Regions from separate parts of the Streptomyces sp. NBC_00094 genome, predicted to be linked through region 1. Evidence: riboswitches for the same ligand, from Rfam matches in the RefSeq annotation. Region 1 holds a riboswitch; each other region holds the start of a gene.

Region 1 (4,149 bases):
AGCGGTGGGACATCATGCACTTGAAGCCGTTGCGCTGGGCCAGCTCGACGGCGTCCAGGGTCTCGGTGAGCGAGCCGATCTGGTTCACCTTGACCAGGAGGGCGTTCGCGGTGCCCTCCTCGATGCCGCGGGCGAGGCGCTCCGGGTTGGTGACGAAGAGGTCGTCGCCGACGATCTGGACCTTGGAGCCCAGCTTGTCGGTGAGGACCTTCCAGCCCGCCCAGTCGTCCTCGTACAGCGGGTCCTCGATGGAGACCATCGGGTACGCGGAGACGAGCTCCTCGTAGTACTCGGTCATCTCGGCGGCCGAGCGGGACTTGCCCTCGAACTCGTACGTGCCGTCCTTGTAGAACTCGGACGCGGCCACGTCGAGCGCGAGCGCGACGTCGGAGCCCGGGGTGTAGCCGGCCTCCTTGATGGCCTCGACGATGAGGTCCAGGGCGGCGCGGTTCGACTCGAGGTTCGGCGCGAAGCCGCCCTCGTCGCCGAGGCCGGTGGAGAGGCCCTTGCGCTTCAGCACGGCCTTGAGGGTGTGGTAGATCTCCGCACCCCAGCGAAGGGCCTCGGAGAAGGACTCCGCGCCGATCGGGGCGATCATGAACTCCTGGATGTCCACGTTGGAGTCGGCGTGCGACCCACCGTTGAGGATGTTCATCATCGGAACGGGCAGCAGGTGCGCGTTCGGGCCGCCGAGGTAGCGGAAGAGCGGGAGGTCCGAGGCCTCGGCCGCGGCGTGCGCGACGGCGAGGGAGACGCCGAGGATGGCGTTGGCGCCGAGGGAGCCCTTGTTCTCGGTGGCGTCCAGGTCGAACATGGCCTGGTCGATCAGGCGCTGCTCGGTGGCGTCGTAGCCGACGAGCTCCGGGCCGATCTGCTCGATGACGGCGAGGACGGCCTTCTCGACACCCTTGCCGAGGTAGCGGTTGGGGTCACCGTCGCGAAGCTCGATGGCCTCGAACGCACCGGTGGAGGCACCGGACGGAACAGCAGCACGGCCGGTGCTGCCGTCGTCGAGGCCGACCTCGACCTCGACCGTGGGGTTGCCTCGGGAGTCCAGGATTTCCCGGGCTACGACGACGTCGATGGACGGCACGAGCATCTCCTTCTGGGATGTGACGCTGGATGTGACGCAAGGTCGGTGCAGGGTCGCTTGGCCTTGCGACAAGAGCCTAACCGGCTCCGGGGGTCCGGCCGGCCGTGCGCCCGCCCCCTGGGACGAAAAAGGACCCAAGGGCATGCATCCCGGGACGAACGACCCCGGATCTACTGGACAGTAACCGTCAATTCCCCGTGAAACGCGGAAACCCCGGTCCGGCGCGCACGGGGGAGAGTGCGCCGGACCGGGGTGGTCACCGCGGGAGGGTCGTCGGGGCCGGGTGAGCCGCCGGACTCACACGGGCCGCCGGCCTCACTTGAGGTGGAGCTGCTGACCCACGTAGATGAGGTCGGCGTTGTCCACGACGTCCTCGTTCAGGTCGAAGAGCTTGACCCAGCCGCCCGTGACGCCCTGCGCCTGAGCGATCTTGCCGAGGGTGTCGCCGGCCTTGACCCGGTACTCGCCGTCACCCTTCTTGACCGTCTTGCCGGTCGGGGTGGTGAGGGTCTTCTTGGTGGCGGCCTTCGGCGCGGCGTGCTGCTGCGTGGTCTTCTTCGGGGCCTGGCGCTGCTCGCTGCGGGTGGTCGGCTGCTCGGCCGTGCGCTCCTGCCGCGGCTGCTTGACGGTCCGCTGCGGCGCGCTCTCGGTGGCTTCGCCGCTGTACGAGGTGCCGGAGAGGCCCACGCCACAGCTCGGCCAGGCACCCTTGCCCTGGCCCGCGAGGACCTTCTCGGCGATGGTGATCTGCTGGGACTTCGACGCCTGGTTGGCGTTCGGGGCGTAGGCGGTACCGCCGTACGCGGCCCAGGTGGAGCTCGAGAACTGCAGGCCGCCGTAGTAGCCGTTGCCGGTGTTGATGGACCAGTTGCCACCGGACTCGCACTGGGCGACGCGGTCCCACTCGGAGGACGTCGCGGCCGAGGCGGTGCCCGCGGTCATCAGCGGGGCGGCGACGGCGACACCGGTGACGCCGACGAGCGTGACGACCTGGGTGGCCTTGGAGGGACGACGGTGTTTGCCCTTGGCGGAAAACAGCATGGAATTCTCCTCACCGACGCCTACGAGGTGAGCTGTCGGGTTCGGGCCAATGAGTTGCCCGGCCACGTGTCCTTGCACGTGGCTTCACCCCAAGCCGATCGTCGGCCGTCTGTCTCAACGGCCGGGGTCGGCACTTACCTTGGGTCCCCCGCTCCTGCCTTCGGCGCTTACGCGACGACTGTTCCCATCAACCGACGGCAGGATTCGGCGTTTCGGTCGACGGGGCCCGCGGTGGCGAGCGGTTACGACCGTAGACACAGACCCACCGGAAGTTCAAAGAGGCGTATTGCGGAAATATCGCCCCTACTTGCCCTCCGGTGGGGGCTGTTTGCGCAGGTGGGAGGTGACGGGAGCAAAGTTCGCGGACGTGACACGCCAGTTGGGGCGAAGAGACCCATGTCTCACTTGCCCAGAACTGGACATAAGCCCCTGAACTACCCCGCCTGCTCGGCCGAACCGTTCGTCAGGTCAAGGCTCTGACCAGGGACGATGAGGTTCGGATCGGCGCCCACGGTCCCGCGGTTGGCGTCATAGAGGGCGTTCCAGCCCCCGGGGAGTTCGTTTTCCTGTGCAATCTCGGACAGGTTGTCACCGGGCCGCACCGTGTAAGCGCCCGAAGCGTCCTGACTGTCCGTTGCGCCCGCATTCGTCACCCCGTCAGGCGTGGACGCCGTGGCGGAGCTTTCCGCCGACTTGTCCGCCTCCGAAGCGTGTCGTCCGGATTCGGGCGATGTGCCCGTTGCGCCCGTTGCGCCGGTTTCATCCGGAGCCGCCTCGCCCCGGTGCTTGCCGGTTCCGGGCGTGGCCGACGAGGTGTCACCCGTCGACGTTCCGGGCGTTCCGGGCGTAAGGGACGCATCGGGCGTCGCCGGGGTGGTCGGCGACGTCGTCGAGCCCGGGTCCGACGGCGTACCGGGAGTGACCGGCACCACGGGAGCGGTCGGGCTGACCGGCGTCGCGGGGGTGACGGGCACGACGGTCGCGGCGGGGTCCTTCGACGCCTGGCCGGACCCGACGGAGCCGACGGTCCCGGGGGACGCGGCGGATCCGGTCGGCGCGGTGGTCACGGCCGACTCGGCGGCCCTGGCCGCGGCGGAGACCTCCTCGGGGGTGACCGGGACGCCCGCGGTCCGGTTCGACTCCGCGACGGGCCCGGTGGGCGCCTTCGTCGCGGTGGCCGGGCCGGGGTCCACGCCCGTGGCCTTGCCGTCGTTCCTCAGGCCGGCGATCGGCGCGCAGGTGGCCCAGTCGGTGCTGCCGGCGGCGAGCGCCCTGTCGGCGACCGCGATCTGCTGGGCGCGGCTGGCGAGGTCGGGGCTGGGCGCGTAGGCGAGGCCGCCGTTCCGCTCCCAGCTGTCCTGCGTGAACTGCAGGCCGCCGTACATCCCGTTGCCGAAGTTCGCACTCCACTGGCCACCGGACTCGCACTCGGCGACCCGGTCCCAGGTGGCGGAGTCGGCGGCGGAGGCGGAGCCGGTGGCGAGCAGCGGCAGCGCCATCGCCGAACCGGTCACGCCCGCGGCGACGACGATGGCGGGGGCCTGACGGGGGCGACGGTGTCTTCCGTTCCCGGAGCGCATAGGAACGCCTTTCGCGTGGCGGCTGAGACTGCCGGGAAACGTAGCGGCATTCGAACGCTCATCACAAGTCGATGGACCCCCGATCACGCGAAGATCACAGTTCTGACGCTCCGTCAGTTCACTGCAGTCGTACGGAAGGGGAGAATTCCACCGGAAGCGTTCGCAATCCCCGCATGATGAGCCCCCCGCGCCACCGCAGTTCGGCCGGATCGGCCGCAAGTCGCAGGTCCGGCAGCCGAGTCAGCAGCGTCGCGAGCGCGGCCTGTCCCTCCAGCCGGGCGAGCGGCGCCCCCAGGCAGTAGTGGATGCCGTGCCCGTACCCGAGGTGCTGGTTGTCGCGCCGGGACAGGTCCAGCGTGTCCGCGTCCGCGAACCGCTCCGGGTCCCGGTTCGCGGCGGCGAGCACCACGAGCACCGGGTCGCCCGCCGGGATCT
Region 2 (4,149 bases), 2.8 Mb from region 1:
TTCGAGGGCACGGACCAGCGCACCGCCGAGGAGTTCGCGGCCGACCTGGAGCGCTGCGGCGCCACGCTCGACGCGCACGCGGACCACCCGGGCGTACGGGTCTCCCTGGAGGTCCCGGTCTCCCGGCTGCCCAAGGCGCTCGGGCTGGTCTCCGAGGCCCTGATCGCCCCGGCGTTCCTGGAGAGCGAGGTGGAGCGCCTGGTGCGCAACCGCCTCGACGAGATCCCGCACGAGTCGGCCAACCCGGCCCGCCGCGCTGCCAAGCAGCTCTCCAAGGAGCTCTTCCCGGCCGAGTCCCGGATGTCCCGGCCGCGCCAGGGCACGGAGGAGACGGTCGTCGCGATCGACGCCGCCGCGGTCCGCGCCTTCTACGAGGCGTACGTCCGCCCCGGCACGGCCACCGCCGTGGTCGTCGGCGATCTGACGGGCGTGGACCTGGACAAGGTCCTGGCCGAGACCCTGGGCGCCTGGACCGGCGAGCCGGCCGAGCCGCTCCCGATGCCGCCGATCACCGCCGACGACACCGGACGGGTCGTCATCGTGGACCGGCCCGGCGCCGTCCAGACGCAGTTGCTCATCGGCCGGATCGGTGCGGACCGGCACGACAGGGTCTGGGCCGCCCAGATCCTGGGCACGTACTGCCTCGGTGGCACGCTCACCTCGCGTCTCGACCGGGTCCTGCGCGAGGAGAAGGGCTACACGTACGGCGTGCGGGCCTTCGGGCAGGTGCTCCGCTCCGACGCCGAGGGGAACGGCGCGTCGATGCTCGCCATCAGCGGCTCGATCGACACGCCCAACACCGGCCCGGCACTTGACGACCTGTGGAAGGTGCTGCGGACCCTCGCCGCGGAGGGCCTCACGGACGCCGAGCGCGAGACGGCCGTGCAGAACCTGGTGGGTGTGGCTCCGCTCAAGTACGAGACGGCCGCCTCGGTCGCCGGGACGCTCGCCGACCAGGTGGAGCAGCATCTCCCGGACGACTACCAGGCCCGGTTGTACGCGCTCCTCGCCGAGACCGGCACCGTGGAGGCGACCGCGGCCGTGGTCAACGCCTTCCCGGTGGACCGGCTCGTCACCGTGCTCGTGGGCGACGCGGCGCAGATCGCGGAGCCGGTGCGCGCGCTCGGCATCGGTGAAGTCACCGTCGTGGCAGGCTGATCGGCTGATCGCACCTGCCGGACCCGGCAACGGAGGCCCCGACGTCATGATTTCGTCGGGGCCTTCCGCTATGTCCGAGTTGTGCATATGAGTGGTCGTCTGCCCTGTGGTATGTCTTACAAACGGGCGTGTCTGTTTGGTGATTGAAAGACGATCCGCATAGCGTCGGTGCGGCTGTCCGGCAGTTGCACGTGCCGCATCCGCGGCAACGGACAGTCATCGCCGAGTCCCCGTCAGGCGCGAGCCTGGGGAGCCGGGGACCCACACAGTCCCTGGGGTGAATCGGGCGCCTTCGTCTCGTACGGAGGGGCTCGTAGGAGACCTTCCTGCTCCGAACCCGTCAGCTAACCCGGTAGGCGAGAAGGAAGGAAAGGATCAGCCACTACATGGCGTTCACCCGTGCCACCGGGAAGCATCGTGGTCCGAGCCGGATGGCGCGCCGCAGCGTGGGCATCGCCGGTGTCGCGACGCTCGCCACCACCGGCGTCATCGGAACCTTCGCTTCCCCGGCGCTCGCCGCCGACACGGACAACCGCTCCGTCGAGGACACCGGCCTCACGCAGGTGATCACCGAGGACTCCCTCTCGGACCGGATCGACGCCCAGGCCGCCGCCCAGGAGCAGGAGGCCTTCGAGGCCGTCGCCAAGGCGAAGGTCCAGGCCGAGGCCCGTGCGGAGGCGAAGCGCAAGGCCGAGGCCCGCGCCAAGGAGGTCCGCGAGGAGAGGGAGCGCGCAGCCCGCGAGGCCGAGCGCCGCCGCCTCAACTCCTTCCAGCTCCCCGTGGCCGGTTCGTACGTGACCACCGGCTACAAGACCGGTGGCTCGCTCTGGTCCTCCGGCAGCCACTCCGGCATCGACTTCCACGCGTCCTACGGCAGCCGGGTCGTCTCCGTCGGCTCCGGCACCGTCGTCGAGGCCGGCTGGGGCGGCGCGTACGGCAACAACATCGTGATCCGGATGAACGACGGCACGTACACCCAGTACGGGCACCTCTCGTCCATCGGGGTCTACGTCGGCCAGACCGTCGAGCCCGGCCAGCAGATAGGCGTCTCGGGATCGAGCGGCAACTCGACCGGCCCGCACCTCCACTTCGAGGCCCGGACCGGCTCCGAGTACGGCTCGGACCTGAACCCGATCTCCTACCTCCGCTCCCGGGGCGTCAGTCTCTGACGTCACCCGCACCGCGTCGCAAAAGCCCCGGCTCGTACTGAGCCGGGGCTTTTCGTTGACCGAAACATATCCCTGGATTCCACGGGGGCATCGGAAATTCCGGCCTACTGCAATAGAGTCGCGGAACAGACGCAGAACAGGCGTCGCTCGAATTGTCTCGCGCGGATCAAGGCGGAGGTCGGACATGCGCGTTCCCGCGCAATCGGTATGCACGGCGATCCGGGACGACATCGTCTCCGGTGTCTTCGAGCGGGGAGGGCGGCTGACCGAGGAGCAGCTCGCCCGCCGCTACGGGGTCTCCCGTGTCCCGGTCCGCGAGGCCCTGCGCACCCTGGAGTCCGAGGGCTTCGTCGTCACCCGTCGCCACGCCGGCGCCCATGTCGCCGAGCCCACCGAGCAGGAGGCGGCCGATCTGCTCGACATGCGGGCGCTGCTCGAACCCCTGGGGGCCGCCCGTGCCGCGCAGCGGCGCACCGAGGCGCACCTGAAGGTGTTGCGCGGCCTGGTCAGGCTGGGTCAGGAGCGGGCCAGGCGGGGCCAGGGCGAGGACCTGCGCTCGCTCGGCGGCTGGTTCCACGAGACGCTCGCGCAGGCTTCGGGCAGCCCGGCCCTGACGGCGCTGCTCACCCAGCTACGGCACAAGATCGCCTGGATGTACGCGGTCGATCAGCCCGTCCAGCCCGTGGAGGCCTGGTCGGAGCACGGCGCCATCGTGGACGCCGTCGCGCGCGGTGACGCCGAGCGGGCCAGAGCGCTGACGGCCCTGCATGCCGAGCGCTCGTTGGCGCTGCATCGGCTCAAAAGGCCCGAGCGCGGCCGTGTGAGGGTTTCGCAACATGTCGTCAACACGGCGAGCGGTCGGAATTAACGTGCGCACCGTATACAAAGAATAGGAATTCTTTGGGGCTGTTTCGTGCTGCCCGAAAAGGAGCCCGAAAGCACTGGTTCCGGAAAAGCAAAAACCGTGGCCGCCGAAATGTCGGCAGCCACGGTTTTCGTCGTACGGTACGTCGTGACCGGGTCGGCGCGACCGGGTCAGACGGTCTCGGGGAGCTCGTCGAGACCCTCGGCGACCAGCTTCGCGAGACGGTCCAGCGCGATCTCGGCGCCGTCGGCCTCCGAAGCGAGGACGATCTCCTCGCCGCCCTGCGCGCCCAGGCCGAGCACCGCGAGCATCGACGCGGCGTTCACGGGGGTGCCGTCGGACTTGGCGATCGTCACCGGAACGCCGGAAGCCGTGGCGGCACGGACGAAGATGGACGCGGGGCGGGCGTGGAGGCCCTCGGCCCAGCCGACGTTGACGCGGCGCTCAGCCATGGTGTTGCCCTTCAAGTCTTAAGGGGTTGTCTAGACCAGTCTCTCACGGGACGCGCGGTGCTCGTGCCGACCTTCGGCCCGGACCGGACCGCCTTTCGGTCCTCCCCACCTTGCCCGGAGCCCACTCGCCGCGCGACCGGTGCCGGTGTCGTACACCGGCCGTAGTCTGGCCCCATGGAGAGCGCGTCGGAGCAGTCGGAAGCGGCGGATCGACCGGCATCAGTGGATCAACCGGCACCACCTGCGTCACCGGAGCATGCCTACCCCGACCACTGGGAGGCCGACGTCGTGCTCCGGGACGGCGGCACCGCGCGCATCAGGCCCATCACCACCGACGACGCCGACCGGCTGGTCAGCTTCTACGAGCAGGTCTCGGACGAGTCGAAGTACTACCGCTTCTTCGCGCCCTACCCACGCCTCTCCGCCAAGGACGTCCACCGCTTCACCCACCACGACTTCGTCGACCGGGTGGGCCTCGCCGCGACCATCGGCGGGGAGTTCATCG
Region 3 (4,149 bases), 2.2 Mb from region 1:
ACGACGGTCGGGGAGATGAAGTGGACATGGGCGTCGACGGCGCCGGCGGTGACGATCTTGCCGTTGCCGACGATCACCTCGGTCTCGGGGCCGATCACGAGGTCGGGGTGGACGCCGTCCATGGTGTCGGGGTTGCCGGCCTTGCCGATGCCGGTGATCCGGCCGTCACGGATGCCGATGTCGGCCTTGACGACGCCCCAGTGGTCGAGGATCACGGCTCCGGTGATCACGGTGTCGGGGGCGCCCTCGGCGCGGGTGGTGCGGGCCTGCCCCATGGACTCGCGGACGACCTTGCCGCCGCCGAACACGGCCTCCTCGCCGGCTCGGCCGGGCCCGCCGCAGCGGTCCTCCTCGATCTCGACGAGGAGGTCGGTGTCGGCGAGCCGGATGCGGTCGCCGGTGGTGGGGCCGAACAGATCGGCGTAGACGGCGCGGTGCAGGTCAGGCACGAGGGCCTCCGTTCGGGCCGGTGACCCCGGCTTCGGCATCGGCATCGGCATCGGCTGTCTCGTCCAGCGGGCCGGCGGTCTCGCCGCGCAGCCCCGGGACGATCCGGCGGCCGGCGATCGGGACGAGTTCGACCTCGACGGGGATGCCGGGTTCGAAGCGGACGGCGGTTCCGGCGGCGATGTGGAGGCGGTGCCCGCGCGCGGCGGCGCGGTCGAACTCCAGGCCGGGGTTGACCTCGGCGAAGTGGTAGTGGGAGCCGACCTGCACGGGGCGGTCGGCGGCGTTGAGAACGGTCACGCGGGTGACGGGGCGCCCCTCGTTGAGGGTCACGGGGTCCTCCGCGTACAGGATCTCTCCGGGGATCATCGGCGCGCCCCGCTCAGACGATCGGGTCGTGGACGGTGACGAGCTTGGTGCCGTCCGGGAAGGTGGCCTCGACCTGGACGTCGTGGATCATCTCGGGGATGCCGTCCATGACCTCGTCACGGGTGAGCACCTTGCGCCCGGAGGCCATCAGCTCCGCGACGGTGCGGCCGTCCCTGGCGCCTTCCAGGATGTGGGAGGTGAGCAGGGCGACGGCCTCGGGGTGGTTGAGCCGCACACCCCGCGCCCGGCGCTTCTCGGCCACGTCGGCCGCGACATGAATGAGCAGGCGTTCCTGTTCGTGCGGGCTCAGTTGCACTCTTCCACCTCACAGTCGTCGACCGGGACGGCACCCGGACAGCTGCGGACCCTACCCAGCGTCAACGCCGTGTTGAGCTGCGGAGAAGCGGTACGCGGCCGGACATTGCACGTTAGGGCGGAAGTTTTTCCGGCTCGTTAACTCCGGCTTTGCGTTTCCATGATCATCCGATCGCCGGGAGCTGCCGGGCACTCGCCAGGAGGCGCCGGGGTCGCGGTGATGGGCGGCGATGCCGAAGCGGCGTTGTCGGCCCGCGGCGAAGTCGATCGGGCGCAGCGCGGAGACCGGGCCGACCGCCCGCTCACCGCCGTATACGACGCGGTCGACCAGGTCGGCGAGCCACGGCACGATGCGGACGCTCTCCTGCGACATGGAGACCACCCGCCTCGGCCAGGCCGCCTCGATCGAAGATCAGTCCATCCAGAGATACGCATACCTATGGGGCGTTGCGTGCGGCTCAGGCGCTGGTGGGACGGGTCGAGGCGCCCCGCGAGGCCCTGACGCTCATGCATATACGGGGCGAGAACGAGGTGCGCGCGGGCACATTGGCGTGCGCCTCAAGGGTGTTGGACGGGGAGCACCGGACGGACCGGTTCACCGCCCCCCGGAGTCGGGCGAGTTGACATTCACGCGTGTCGTGTCGAGGGCCGGTCGGCCGACACGCGTCGCAGAATCCCTCCCCCGTTCGGCGTAGTCGACGAGTCGACACAGGAAGCGGGCGAGTTGCGCAACAGGTGTACGCATTTGGCGGAATCGAACGTTCCATCGCTGGTACGCGGCTCGTAGGCCAAACCTCCAAAGATCACAAAGGCTTCTTGTCCACCCGAATGGATCAGTCGTGAGGAGCCTCACATATCGCCGTTTCAGCTCGGTTTTCACCCATGTCGTGGGTCAAGATCCGTGACGACGACAAGCCCCCGCCGCCGCGGCGGGGCGGTCCGGGCGGACGCCGAGTCCTGCCGCTGTCCCGGACGTCTGGTCGACAGGAGTGGATCGGCAGGAGTGGAGGACCCAATCAGTACGGGACGTTCGCGCTGTTTTCGCAGCGGGGCCGTTCCTTGGGGTGAAGCCGCAGCCGCGGCCGGGCATCTTCGCCTGCCCGAACCCGACAGGTCATCCTTCTCAGGCGGCTGACGAAGGGTTGCGCATGACCGCGCAGATGCATGTCCCGTCCCTGCTGTCCCGGGCCGGAGCCGTCTCGGCTCTCACCCTCGCCGCCGTCGGCGGCACGTTGTTCGCACCAGGTGCGGCACCGGAGGCCCAGGCGGCGACGGCCTACGCGAACAAGGCATTGAACGTCGCCGCCGCCAAGAAGGGATCGCCTTACCGGTACGGAGCCACCGGACCGACACGGTTCGACTGCTCCGGCCTGACGCTCTACGCGTACAAGAAGGCGGGCAAGTCGCTGCCCCGCACAGCGCAGCAGCAGTACAACAAGACCCGGCACATCTCCGCCTCCAGCCGGCAGAAGGGGGACCTGGTCTTCTTCCACTCGGGCGGACGTGTCTACCACGTCGGCATCTACGCCGGCAGCGGCAAGATCTGGCACTCGCCCAAGACGGGCTCGTGGGTGAAGCTCGACAGAATCTGGTCGTCGAAGGTCTACTACGGCCGCGTCCGGTGACGGACCCCGGGCGCTGACCCCTGGTGAGTGAAGGGTGCGGTGGCGCCGCCGCACCTCTCACGGCCGGGACAGGCCCCCAAGCGCATCACAGCCCTCCGCGACACGCTTCAGAGGAGCTGCACGCCGGCCGAGCCGGCCCGGACGACGGCGGCCGTCCACGGGATCGTGATCCAGACCGTCTTGCCGCCCTCCTCGGTCGGGGTGACCGAGAGACGGCCGCCGGCCTCCGCCGCCAGGACCCGGATGATGACCATGCCGCGGCCGTTGTCCTGCTGGACCGCCGCCGGGAGACGGCGGGGCCAGCGGGGATGGCTGTCGGTCACACCGATGTGCAGCCGTTCCTCCCGCTCCAGCCGGAGGTCGACCGTGAAGGTCGGCGACTGCCCGAAGGTGTGCTGGACGGCGTTGGTGGCCAGCTCCGAGACGATCAGCCGAATGGAGTCCGCGGTCTCCGCGGCTCCGTCGAGCCCCCAATCGCCCAGGACGTCCGCGACGTACCTCCGTGCCGTGGGAACCGAGGCGGGATCGCTCGGCAGAGTGACGGATGCTTCCAGATGGTCTGCCATGGCGACGCTGTCCCTTTCCCACCGGGGACGCCGCCCCGGTTTGCGCTTCGCGTCAGAGTGCCACCGATCGTGCCGCCCCGGGTGGCGTTCCACCACGATATGTGCGCATCTATCGCCCGAAGCGGTGAACTCTGCTGCCCGGAAACGCTCTTGGGCACCCTGGCCGACGGGTCAGACGGCGTCGGGCGCCGTCCGCAGGATCGTCTCCACCGCCCGCGCGACCTCGGCGTCCGTCAGGTCGGCGCGGGCCGTGAGACGCAGCCGCGAGATGCCGTCCGGGACGGACGGCGGCCTGAAGCAGCCGACCGCCAGGCCCTGTTCGCGGCAGTCGGCGGCCCAGCGCAGCGCCGCCTCCGGCGAGGGGGCGCGCACCGACACGACGGCCGCGTCCGGCCGGGCGGCCGTCAGTCCGGCCGCCGTGAGCAGCTCGTACAGGGTGGTGGCGACCGTGCGCGCCCGCCCGGCGAGCTCCGGTTCGGCGGCGATCAGCCGCAGGCTCGCGAGCGCGCCGCCCGCGGCGGCCGGTGCGAGACCGGTGTCGAAGATGAAGGTGCGCGCCGCGTTCACCAGGTGCTCGACGACTCGGGCGGGGCCGAGGACGGCGCCGCCCTGGCTGCCCAGGGACTTGGAGAGGGTGAGGGTCGCGACGACGTCCTCGTCGCCCGCGAGACCGGCCTCGTGCAGGGCGCCCCGGCCGCCGTCGCCGAGGACGCCGAAGCCGTGGGCGTCGTCGACGACGAGACCCGCGCCGTGGGCGCGGCAGGCCTCGGCGAGCTCCGGCAGCGGCGCCTTGTCCCCGTCGACGGAGAAGACGGAGTCGCTGACGA
Region 4 (4,149 bases), 3.6 Mb from region 1:
CCCGGGCCAGACGCCGTACGAGCGGTTCCTCGGCAAGTGCCGCGAGCTGTCGGACCGGGGCATCCGGTTCAGCGTCGGCGTGGTCGGCCTGCCCGAGCACCGGGAGGACGCCCGCCGGCTGCGCGCCGACCTGCCGCCGCACGTCTACCTCTGGGTGAACGCGGCCGAGGGGCACACGTACACGGACGCGGAGGCCGAGGAGTGGACGGGAATCGATCCGCTCTTCCCGTACAGCAGACGGCCGCACCGCTCGGCGGGGCTGCCGTGCCGTACCGGCGAGTCGGTGATCTCGGTGGACGGCGAGGGGACGGTGCGGCGCTGCCACTTCGTCAAGGCCGAGCTGGGCAACCTGTACGACGGCTCGTACCGCGCCGCGCTCCGGCCCCGGGCCTGCCCCCTCGGCGTCTGCGACTGTCACATCGGCTACGTCCATCTGGAGACGCTGCCGCTGTACGACGTGTTCGCCGGCGGGGTCCTGGAGCGGATCCCGGCCGGCGGTCCGTCGCCTCTCGGAAGACCTCTCGGAAGACCTCTCGGAAGCGCTCTCGGAGCGGCTCTCAGAGAGGCATGAGGTCGGGGCGCTTGGCCTCGACGTGGTCGCCCGAGCTCTCGCCCCGCAGCCTGCGTCCGATCCAGGGCACGAGGTACTCCTTGGCCCAGTGGATGTCGTCGCGGCGCACCTCCAGCGTGCCGCGCGGGGGGCGCGGCGGCCACGGCTGGTCCGGGTCCGCGGGCACGGGCATGCCGAGGACCTGCGCGGCGCGCAGGGCGACCCGGGTGTGGCCGTCGGGCGAGAGGTGCAGCCGGTCGTCGTCCCAGGCCTGCAGGTCCTGGACCGACTTGAGGGACCACAGGTCGAGCACCGGGCAGTCGTAGCGGTCCGCGATGGACCGGACGTGGGCGGTGTAGGTGGCGATCTTGCCGCGCAGGTGCCGGAGCACGGGGATGTCACGGGTGTCGAAGCCGGTGGTCACCATCACGGTGCCGACGGCGGAGGTCAGGTCCGCGACGGCGCGCTCGAAGCGCTCGGCCACGTCGTCGGGGTCCGTGCCGGGACGGATGATGTCGTTGCCGCCGGCACAGAAGGTCACCAGGTCGGGGGCGAGTTCCTTCGCCCGGGGGACCTGTTCCGCCACGATCTGATCGAGAAGGCGCCCGCGTACGGCCAGGTTGGCGTAGCGGAAGGCGTCGTGCTCCGGCAGCTGGTCGGCGAGCAGGACCGCGAAACGGTCCGCCCAGCCGACATACGTCCCGTCGGGCCCGGGGTCTCCGACGCCCTCGGTGAAGCTGTCACCGATCGCCGCGTACGACCCGAATGCGTTCTTGTCTGTTGATCTCGAATCGTCTGCCACGGGAGCACATCCTTCCCTTTCGGCTGTGACCTACGCGACCGTAAGGAAGGGTTGACGGAGCGTGAGATATGCCACCGATAAAGATTCCGCCAAGCCGGAATAGGTCTCGGAATGTGTCAGGAACGCCGAAGGCCCGGCAGGAAACGCCGACGGCCCGGCACAGGAGTGCCGGGCCGTCGTTCGAGCGAGGGGTCTCAGATGGAGACGCCGTGCTGGCGCAGGTACGCGAGCGGGTCCACGTCGGAGCCGTAGCTCGGCGAGGTGCGGATCTCGAAGTGGAGGTGCGGTCCGGTGGAGTTGCCGGTGGAGCCGGAGAGGCCGATCTGCTGGCCACCGCTCACGGACTGGCCGGAGGAGATGGCGAGGGAGGAGAGGTGCGCGTACTGCGAGTAGCTGCCGTCGGCGTGCTGGATGACGACCTCGTTGCCGTAGGCGCCGCTCCAGCCGGCCGAGACGACGGTGCCGGCGCCGACGGCGCGGACGGTCGTACCGGAGGAGGCGATGAAGTCGACACCGGTGTGGTAGCCGGAGGACCACATGGAGCCGGAGGCGCGGTACGGGGTGGAGATGCCGCCGCTGACCGGGGAGACCCAGCCGGAAGCGGAGGCGGAGGAGCCGGTGGAGCGCGACGAGGTCGACGCGTCCGACTGGGCGGCGGTGGAGGTCGGGGCGGAGGAGCGCTCGCTGCTGCGGGAGGCGCGGGTCTCGTCGCCGGAGCCCTGCGAGGAGCTGCTCTTGCTGCTCTTCGGGCTGCTCTTCGGCGTGCTCTTCGGGGCGGCGGCCTTGGGCGCGGCGCTCTTCGGAGTGGCGGCCGCGGTGCTCTTGGCGCCGAGGGTGAGCTTCATGCCGGGCAGGATCAGCGAGGGGTTCTCACCGACGACCTGGCGGTTGTCCTCGTACAGCTTCTGCCAGCCGCCCGAGAGGTGGTGCTCGGTGGCGATCTTCGACAGGTAGTCGCCGCTGACGACGGAGTACGTCGTCGGCGCGGCCTTCACGGCGGCGGCGGGCGCGGCCTGGAGGGCGGCGGGGGCCTTCGCCTGAGCGGCGACGGCCACGACCTGGCCCGACACGGCGGCCGGGGCGGCCGGCTCGACGGCGTGGGCGGCGGTCGCACCGAAGAGCGGAAGGGCGACGACGGCACCTCCGGTACCGGCGGCGACGATTCCACGCGTGATGGGGTTGATCTTGGGGCGGCGGTGCTTACCGTTCGCGGGCATGACGAATTCCTCTCCGGCGCCTACGAGGTGAGCTGTCGGGTTCGGACTGGAGATGCCCGGCCGCGTTCTCACGCGGCTTCACCCCAAAGCCGTCCTGCGTCGCGGGACCGGCGTACTTCCTGGGTCCCCCGCTCCTGCCACGTTCGGGATGAGTGCGGATTCCGGACGGTGGCAGGATTCGGCGGTCCGACCGGATTGACGGTGACGCTAGACGAGTGGGGTCGGAGCGAACAAGCCGTAAATATCGCCCGGCATTACCTCGGTCGAATTCCGGGCGGAAATCCGGTCACCCTCCGTCGATGACGGTCCTTCGATTTCCTTTTTCCGTACGGGATTTGCTCCGGGCCGTCAGCCACGATCCGTCACCTCTATGACCCTGCTCACGCGGCACCCCGTCATCTCACCCTCAAACAGGGCTTGTTCTACCCAACATCCCATTTCGGACAGATCGCCCATTCCCGTCCGAGGGGGTGCGCTACCCCCTCCCCACCTGGATGATTGCCCTAGGAACCGATCTCGCATCGGGCGCCCGAACGTCGACACCCAGGAGCATCCGTGACGCAGCAGCTGCCGCAGGTCCCGCCCACCGAAGCGAACGAGCCCGAGCTGGCGGAGGTCCGCAACTTCCGGGACGTGGGCGGCCTGCCGACGACGGACGGGCGCGCCGTGCGGCCCGGTCGCCTCTTCCGCAGCGGCCACCTGGCCCACGCGACCGAGGCGGACGCCGCCTTCCTCGCCTCGCTGGGCCTGCACACCGTCTTCGACTTCCGCAACGAGGCCGACGTCAGGATCGAGGGCGCGGACGTCGAACTCCCCGGCGTGCGGAACGTGAACATACCGCTCAACGACCCGGCCGACGGCAAGGAGTTCTGGAAGCTGGTGCGCGACGGCGACATCGCCCAGCTGCGGGAGATCCTGGGCGACGACAAGGCGGCGACCCGAATGTCCGACTCGTACCGGAAGATGGTGATCGAGCGGACCTCGGAGCACAGCCGGATCCTGCACGCCATGGCGGAGGAGAGCGTCCCGGCCCTGATGCACTGCGCCGCGGGCAAGGACCGGGCCGGCCTCTCCATCGCCATCACGCTGCTCGCCCTCGGGGTCGAGCGGGAGGCGATCGAGGCCGACTACGTGAAGTCGAACGACCCGCACCGCCGCTACAAGGTGCGCCGCAGCTCCACCTCCGCGGACGCGATGTCGCCCGAGGTGATGGAGCTGCTGAGCCCGCTCTTCGACGCGCGGGCGGAGTACCTGCGGGCCGCCCTGGAGACGATCGAGGCGACCTGGGGCTCGGTGGAGACGTACCTCACGGAGGGGCTCAAGCTTGCTCCCGAGACCCGCGAGCGACTGCGGGAGCGCCTGCTCACCGAGGCGTGACCGTGAGACCGGGGGCCACCCTCACGGGACCCCCTACTAGGGGGTTTCTTGCCGATCAGGCCCCGCGAGCCCGGCCTGATCGGCAAGACGCCCCCTAGCTCTGCCCGCCCAGCGTGAACAGCAGGTAGAGGAATCCGGCGAAGAGGTGACCGGCGATCAGGTAGGCGAAGAGGCGGAGCACCAGCCCCTTGGGGAACTTGCCC

The links. Region 1 has a riboswitch for cyclic di-AMP ahead of OG580_RS14075 (transglycosylase family protein). Riboswitches for the same ligand answer to the same signal wherever they lie in the genome.
Positions count from the first base shown of each region.
Region 2: linked by a shared signal. The riboswitch ahead of OG580_RS27215 (M23 family metallopeptidase) and the one ahead of OG580_RS14075 (transglycosylase family protein) in region 1 are both predicted to bind cyclic di-AMP.
Region 3: linked by a shared signal. The riboswitch ahead of OG580_RS04525 (C40 family peptidase) and the one ahead of OG580_RS14075 (transglycosylase family protein) in region 1 are both predicted to bind cyclic di-AMP.
Region 4: linked by a shared signal. The riboswitch ahead of OG580_RS30485 (LysM peptidoglycan-binding domain-containing M23 family metallopeptidase) and the one ahead of OG580_RS14075 (transglycosylase family protein) in region 1 are both predicted to bind cyclic di-AMP.

Region 1 covers NZ_JAPEMB010000001.1:3,272,725-3,276,873, forward strand. Annotated here, with positions in the region: gene eno (phosphopyruvate hydratase) at 1-1,099, opposite strand, end outside; gene OG580_RS14075 (transglycosylase family protein) at 1,409-2,134, opposite strand; cyclic di-AMP (ydaO/yuaA leader) riboswitch at 2,137-2,310, opposite strand; gene OG580_RS14080 (transglycosylase family protein) at 2,569-3,714, opposite strand; gene OG580_RS14085 (cytochrome P450) at 3,833-4,149, opposite strand, start outside.
Region 2 covers NZ_JAPEMB010000001.1:6,115,401-6,119,549, forward strand. Annotated here, with positions in the region: gene OG580_RS27210 (pitrilysin family protein) at 1-1,158, shown strand, start outside; cyclic di-AMP (ydaO/yuaA leader) riboswitch at 1,369-1,532, shown strand; gene OG580_RS27215 (M23 family metallopeptidase) at 1,545-2,327, shown strand; gene OG580_RS27220 (GntR family transcriptional regulator) at 2,512-3,195, shown strand; gene OG580_RS27225 (HPr family phosphocarrier protein) at 3,363-3,644, opposite strand; gene OG580_RS27230 (bifunctional GNAT family N-acetyltransferase/acetate--CoA ligase family protein) at 3,819-4,149, shown strand, end outside.
Region 3 covers NZ_JAPEMB010000001.1:1,083,919-1,088,067, forward strand. Annotated here, with positions in the region: gene OG580_RS04500 (urease subunit alpha) at 1-449, opposite strand, end outside; gene OG580_RS04505 (urease subunit beta) at 442-816, opposite strand; gene OG580_RS04510 (urease subunit gamma) at 830-1,132, opposite strand; gene OG580_RS04515 (hypothetical protein) at 1,184-1,504, opposite strand; partial or broken gene OG580_RS04520 (hypothetical protein) at 1,540-1,755, shown strand; cyclic di-AMP (ydaO/yuaA leader) riboswitch at 2,070-2,276, shown strand; gene OG580_RS04525 (C40 family peptidase) at 2,280-2,756, shown strand; gene OG580_RS04530 (ATP-binding protein) at 2,864-3,322, opposite strand; gene OG580_RS04535 (8-amino-7-oxononanoate synthase) at 3,494-4,149, opposite strand, start outside.
Region 4 covers NZ_JAPEMB010000001.1:6,828,439-6,832,587, reverse strand. Annotated here, with positions in the region: gene OG580_RS30495 (STM4011 family radical SAM protein) at 1-571, shown strand, start outside; gene OG580_RS30490 (SGNH/GDSL hydrolase family protein) at 558-1,352, opposite strand; gene OG580_RS30485 (LysM peptidoglycan-binding domain-containing M23 family metallopeptidase) at 1,547-2,569, opposite strand; cyclic di-AMP (ydaO/yuaA leader) riboswitch at 2,574-2,763, opposite strand; gene OG580_RS30480 (tyrosine-protein phosphatase) at 3,125-3,946, shown strand; gene OG580_RS30475 (DUF6126 family protein) at 4,041-4,149, opposite strand, start outside.